Linked DNA regions of Massilia sp. METH4. The protein of the gene in region 2 interacts with the protein of the main gene of each other region in a pairwise test. Links are inferred from orthologs where the notes say so. Each region holds a gene or a part of one and is shown on either strand. Other genes may lie near its edges.

Region 1 (3,248 bases), 2.3 Mb from region 2 along the record:
GCTGACCGCATGGCTGCGGCCGCGGCTCGCGAAGGAACTGGACGTGGAACAGATGGCCGCGGCCTGCGCGCTCTCCGTGCGCACGCTGCACCGCCGGCTGAGGCAGGAGGCCGACGTTACGCCGGCGCAGTTACTGGCCCGGCTGCGGCTCGAAGCGGCGTGCCAGTTGCTGGAGCGGCCGCGGATGACGGTGAAGGAAGCCGCGCGGCGCAGCGGCCACGGCAGCGAATACAACCTGCGGCGAGCGTTCACGCAGCGCCTGGGAGTGCTGCCGGGCGACTATCGGGCGCGCTTCGGCTGAGGCCCCGCGCCAGAGGATGGGCACGTTGTCGCTTACGGTCCGAGGAAGGCGTCCAGCTCCTTGATCCGTTGCTCCGCGCGCTTCTGCATGCAGCCGATGTGCACGAGGTTGCGCATGGAGCCGTCGATGTAGTACTGGTAAGCGGCGCTGCAATCGGCTTCGCGGAACCTGATCCATGCGCGCTGGGCCGCGACAAACTTCTTGCGCGTTTCCACATGGTTCTCGTCGCGCTCCTCGAGCGCCTTGAGCACCTTCTGATACGTACTGTTCAGCCTGGCCTCGACCGCCTTCTGCTCCTGGGCGGCACATTCGTTGAGGTCGGGCGTGGCGACCGCCTTGGCGCAATCCACGGCCCAGGCGGTGGACGCCGTCAGCAAGAACATTCCAGCTGCGATGGCGATGGTCTTCATGCATGGCTCCTGTGTAAATGAAGTGCGGGCATTGTCGTTTGATGACAACGGGGACTGTCCCCGATTTTTTACAACAGGATGTGTTGTAAAAGTTCGGGGACAGTCCCCGTTGTGAAAACGCCACCCGGAGGTGGCGTTGGGATGCAACGGCGATGAAGGATCAGCGCTTGCGCACCGGCGGCAAGTCCGTGCACACGCCTTCGTACACTTCGGCGGCCATGCCGATCGACTCGCCCAGGGTCGGGTGCGGGTGGATCGTCTTGCCGATGTCGGTGCCGTCGGCGCCCATCTCGATCGCCAGCGCGATCTCGCCGATCATGTCGCCCGCGTGCGTGCCCACGATGGTGCCGCCGACGATGCGGTGGGTTTCCGCATCGAACAGCACTTTCGTGAAGCCTTCGTCGCGGCCGTTGGCCACGGCGCGGCCCGAGGCGGCCCACGGGAAGTGGCCCTTCTCGACCTTGATGCCCTTGGCCTTCGCTTCGTCTTCCGTCAGGCCGACCCATGCCACTTCCGGATCGGTGTAGGCGACGGACGGAATCACGGATGCATCGAAGTGCGACTTCTGCCCCACGGCCGCTTCGGCGGCCACGTGGCCTTCGTGCACGGCCTTGTGCGCCAGCATCGGCTGCCCCACCAGGTCGCCGATGGCGAAGATGTGCGGCACGTTGGTGCGCATCTGGCTGTCGACGTTGATGAAGCCGCGGTCGGTCACCTGCACGCCGGCCTTGTCGGCGGCGATCTTCTTGCCGTTCGGGCTGCGGCCCACGGCCACCAGCACCATGTCGTAGATCTGCGGTTCCGGTGCCTTGGCGCCGGCTTCGGCAGCTTCGAACGTGACCTTGATCCCTTCGGGCAGCGCTTCCACGCCCACCGTCTTCGTCTTGGTCATGATGTTGTCGAAGCGGGCCGCGTTGTACTTCTGCCAGATCTTCACGGCATCGCGGTCGGCGCCCTGCATCAGGCCATCCATCATCTCGACCACGTCGATGCGCGCACCGAACGTGGAGTACACGGTGGCCATTTCCAGGCCGATGATGCCGCCGCCGATCACCAGCATGCGTTTCGGGATGAAGCGCAGTTCCAGCGCGCCAGTCGAATCGACGATGCGCGGATCTTCCGGAATGAACGGCAGCTTCACGACCGAGGAGCCGGCGGCGATGATCGCCTGCTTGAACTGCACGACCTTCTTCGTGCCGTCCGGGCCCGTCACTTCGATGTGGTTCGGGCTGACGAACTGGCCCACGCCTTGCACGACCTGGGTCTTGCGCGCCTTGGCCATGCCGGCCAGGCCGCCGGTCATCTTGCCGATCACGCCTTCCTTGTACTTGCGCACTTCGTCGATGTCGACTTCGGGCTTGGCGAACTTCACGCCATGCTTGGCCATATGCGACGTTTCATCGATCACGGCAGCCAGGTGCAGCAGCGCTTTCGACGGGATGCACCCCACGTTCAGGCACACGCCGCCCAGCGTGGCGTAGCGTTCGACGATCACGGTGTTCAAGCCCAGGTCCGCGGCGCGGAAGGCGGCCGAGTAGCCGCCGGGGCCGCCGCCCAGCACCATCATGTCGCACTGGATGTCGACATTGCCGGAGTACGAGCCGGCGGCAGGCGCCGGGCCGGACGAGGCGGGAGACGAGGCGGGCGCCGCGACGGCGGGGCCGCCGTACACTGGGGCTGCCTGGCCGGGAGCCTCGCCCTTTTCGGCGGGCTGGGCCACGGGCGATGCGGGAACGCCAGCCGGTGCCGCTGCCGGTGCAGAAGCGGCAGCGCCGGCGGTTTCTTCCAGCAACAACAGCAGCGAGCCTTCGCTCACCTTGTCGCCCACCTTGATCTTCAATTCCTTCACCACGCCGGCGTGCGTGGACGGGATCTCCATCGATGCCTTGTCCGATTCCACGGTGGCGATCGACTGGTCGACCTTGATCGTGTCGCCGGCCTTGACGATGATCTCGATGACTTCGACTTCCTTGAAGTCGCCGATATTCGGTACTTTTACCTCAACGATGCTCATGTGGCGGGCTCCTTACAGCAGCACTTTGCGCATGTCGCCCAGCACTTCGGCCAGGTAGACAGCGAAGCGGGCACCGGACGCGCCGTCGATCACGCGGTGATCGTACGACAGCGACAGCGTCATCATCAGGCGCGGCGCGAACTGCTTGCCGTCCCACACGGGCTTCATCGAAGCTTTCGACAGGCCCAGGATCGCCACTTCCGGCGCATTCACGATCGGCGTGAAGTGCGAGCCGCCGATGCCGCCCAGCGACGAGATCGTGAACGTGGCGCCCTGCATGTCGGCCGGCTTCAGCTTGCCTTCGCGGGCCGCCAGCGACAGTTCCGTCATTTCGCGGGCGATCTGCGACACGCTCTTCTGGTCGGCGTTCTTCACCACCGGCACCACCAGGCCTTGCGGCGTATCGGCCGCGAAGCCGATGTTGTAGTACTTCTTCAGGATCAGGTTCTCGCCCTTCGCATCGAGCGAGGAGTTGAACGCCGGGTACTTCTTGAGCGCGGCGACCGATGCCTTGATCACGAAG
Region 2 (3,299 bases):
CCGCCGCGAAGCGCTGTCGCGCCAGATGGCGGCAGTGCAGAAACAGATGGAACCCGTGCAGCAGCAGATGAGCCGGCTGACCGAAACGATGGCGCGCGAACACGCAAAGGTCGATGTCAACCGCGAACCGATGAAGAGCTTGCATGCCCGCATGGCCGAACTGTCGAAACCGATGGAGGAATACGGCCGCCGGATGGGCGAGCTGGGCCGCGAACAGGGCCGGCTGAGCCAAGAGGCGGACCGGACCACGCGGAAGCTGATCGAGGAGGCGCTGCGCAAGGGGCAGGCGGCGGAGCTGGGGAGCGGCCGGGGGTAACGAGGACCACGCTCTTGGTGGCGGGTTGCTACGGCATGAGTCCACCCCCAAGGCAGAACCCGGGGTCAGGGAGCAGAGTGGCCTTGCAAGGCCACTCTGCTGCGTCGGCAAGGAGCGGTGCTCCTTGAACCCCCCCGTCGGGGCGTACCTACCTCCCCAAGCGCTCCAGCTTCGCCACCGACAGATCCAGCACCTTCATCCCCGCGCTGCCGAAATTGATCTGCGCCCGGCAATTGCCACCGCTGCCCTCGATATTGACGATCACCCCCTCGCCGAACTTGGTGTGCGACACCGATTCGCCGATACGCCAGCCCGAGCCGTTGCCGGACTTTTGCGCCAGCCGCTGGGCGATCGCATTGTCGCTGCCGCCATTGAGCTGTACATCTTCCCACTGCGCCTTCTTGTTGGCGAACCAGTGCGTCTGCACGCGCGGCGACAGCCACTTCAGCGATTCCTCCGGCAGTTCGTCGAAGAAGCGCGACTTCATGTTGTAGCGCGTTTGCCCGTGCAGCATGCGGGTCTGGCAGAAGCACATGTACAGGCGCTTGCGCGCCCGCGTGATCGCCACGTACATCAGCCGCCGCTCTTCCTCGACGCCGCCTTCCTCCTTCGAACTGCTCTCGTGCGGGAACAGGCCTTCTTCCAGGCCGGTAATGAACACATTGTCGAATTCCAGGCCCTTGGCCGAGTGCACCGTCATCAGCTGCATCGCATCCTGGCCGGCCTGCGCCTGGTTGTCGCCCGCTTCCAGCGAGGCGTGCGCCAGGAATGCCGACAGCGGCGACATCACGGTGGCCAGCGGCGCATCCGCATCCACGATCTCCACGCCGTCGGCATTGATGATCGCCGCGCCCGCCTGCGCCTCGGCCGGCGGGCCCAGGTGCGCGGGCGCGCCCGGGCCATAGCCTTCCTCGGACACGAATTGCGTGGCCGCGCTGACCATTTGTTCCAGGTTTTCCACGCGGTCGGCGCCATCCTTCTCGTTGGCGTAATGCTGCAGGAGGCCGGACGACTCCAGCGTGATGCGCACCAGTTCCGGCAGCGCCATCTGCTGTGTCTCGAAGCGCACGCCTTCGATCAGCTTCACGAAGGCGCCCAGCGACGAACCTGCCTTGCCCACCATGTACGGCACGGCCGCATACAGCGAAATGCCGTACGTTTCGGCTGCGTTCTGCAACTGCTCCAGCGTGCGCGCGCCGATGCCGCGCGCCGGGAAGTTCACCACGCGCAGGAAGGCCGAATCGTTATGCGGGTTGTCCATCAATTGCAGGTAGGCGATCGCGTGCTTCACCTCGGCGCGCTGGAAGTAGCGCAGGCCGCCGTACACGGTGTACGGGATCGCGGCCGAGAACAACGCATGCTCGATCACACGCGATTGCGCGTTCGAGCGGTACAGTACGGCGATCTCCCGGCGCGGCGTGCCTTCGCTGATGAGGTTCTTGGCTTCGTCCACGAGCCATTGCGCTTCCTGCAGGTCGGACGTGGCTTCGTACACGCGCACCTGCTCGCCGTGCCCTGCGTCCGTGCGCAGGTTCTTGCCCAGGCGCCGGCTGTTGTTGGCGATCAGTACGTTGGCGGCATCGAGGATGTGGCCATGCGAGCGGTAGTTCTGCTCCAGCTTGATCAGGTTCTTCACGCGGAACTCGGACTCGAAGGCCACCATATTGCCCACATTGGCGCCGCGGAACGCATAGATGCTCTGGTCGTCGTCGCCCACGGCGAACAGCGCGCCGCCATGGCCCGTGCCATGGCCGGCGATCAGCTTCAGCCATGCGTATTGCAGGTTGTTGGTGTCCTGGAACTCGTCGACGAGGATGTGGCGGAAGCGCTGCTGGTAATGCTCGCGCAGCGGCTGGTTGCGCTGCAGCAGTTCATACGTGCGCAGCAGCAGCTCGGCGAAATCGACCACGCCTTCGCGCTGGCATTGTTCGTCGTACAGGTCGTACAGCTCCACCAGCTTGCGCTCGTTGGCGTCGTAGGCTTCCACCTGGCTGGCCCGCAAGCCCTGGTCCTTGTTGTTGTTGATGAAATACATCACCGACTTCGGCGGGAATTTTTCATCGTCCACGTTGTGCGCCTTCAAAAGGCGCTTGATCATCGACAGCTGGTCTTGCGTATCCAGGATCTGGAACGACTGGGGCAGCGCGGCATCGCGGTAGTGGGTTCGCAGCAGCCGGTTGCACAGGCCGTGGAACGTGCCGATCCACATGCCGCGTGTATTGATCGGCAACATTGCCGACAGGCGCGTCAGCATCTCCTTGGCGGCCTTGTTCGTGAACGTGACGGCCAGGATACCGCCCGGCGACACCTGCCCGGTCTGGATCAGCCAGGCGATGCGCGTGGTCAGCACGCGCGTCTTGCCCGAGCCGGCGCCCGCCAGGATCAGGGCGTTTTGCGGCGGCAGGGTGACGGCGGCGAGTTGTTCGGGATTGAGATTGTGGAGGAGATTCTGCATCCCTCCATTATACCTTTTGAACCTCGTCCGTTCCCGGTGGCGCGCCAGCAACGGCGCGCCTTCCAGGCCGTTTTGTCAACGTTTGTCGAGGGAGGCGGACCCGTCCGGCGGGGTGGAGAAAATGTGCGTGTAGGCCACGTACAGCGCGCAGTGCGCCACGCCGTACAGGATCTCGGAAAACATGCGCATCAGCGCGAAGCCCATCGTGCCGAAGCCGAACAGCGCGCGCACCAGCAGCAGCACGAGCACCGTGATCGCGAACAGGCTCACGGCGAACACCAGGAAGGCGCCGGCCGTGCGCTTGATGGCGAAGAAGCTGTAGAACAGGGCCTTGCCGGGCCCCATGCCGTTCCACTGCACCAGCGGGGCGGCGAAGCTGATCACCAGCAGGGCGGGGATGTACAGCAGCGCCGTGGTCAGCATGGTGGGAATCAGGCCGGACTCGACGACCAGGTCGCGATTGGTCTGCAAGTCCGCCAGCGTGGCGTCGCGCAGCGCGTCGGTATTGGCGAAGAACAGCACGCCGAT

The links.
Region 1: the proteins of V6Z91_RS12370 (region 2) and lpdA interact in binary tests that used the Escherichia coli proteins (3 or more experiments, as listed by UniProt). The link is inferred for Massilia sp. METH4 from one-to-one orthologs.

Annotation. Positions count from the first base shown.
Region 1 is NZ_CP146614.1:529,234-532,481, forward strand. The notes cover bases 299-3,230. They hold lpdA (dihydrolipoyl dehydrogenase), read right to left. Parts: upstream 2,726-3,230; coding sequence 872-2,725; downstream 299-871. Other genes in these bases: V6Z91_RS02445 (helix-turn-helix domain-containing protein), read left to right, coding at 299-301; V6Z91_RS02450 (lysozyme inhibitor LprI family protein), read right to left, coding at 334-711; aceF (dihydrolipoyllysine-residue acetyltransferase), read right to left, coding at 2,738-3,230. Outside these bases: more of V6Z91_RS02445, read left to right, coding at 1-298; more of aceF, read right to left, coding at 3,231-3,248. UniProt on the Escherichia coli protein: Lipoamide dehydrogenase is a component of the glycine cleavage system as well as of the alpha-ketoacid dehydrogenase complexes.
Region 2 is NZ_CP146614.1:2,789,566-2,792,864, forward strand. The notes cover bases 119-3,101. They hold V6Z91_RS12370 (UvrD-helicase domain-containing protein), read right to left. Parts: upstream 2,772-3,101; coding sequence 465-2,771; downstream 119-464. Other genes in these bases: V6Z91_RS12365 (M56 family metallopeptidase), read left to right, coding at 119-316; V6Z91_RS12375 (BPSS1780 family membrane protein), read right to left, coding at 2,847-3,101. In the rest of the region: more of V6Z91_RS12365, read left to right, coding at 1-118; more of V6Z91_RS12375, read right to left, coding at 3,102-3,299. UniProt on the Escherichia coli protein: A helicase with DNA-dependent ATPase activity. Unwinds DNA duplexes with 3'-5' polarity. Translocates on single-stranded DNA with 3'-5' polarity. Initiates unwinding more efficiently from a nicked substrate than double-stranded DNA.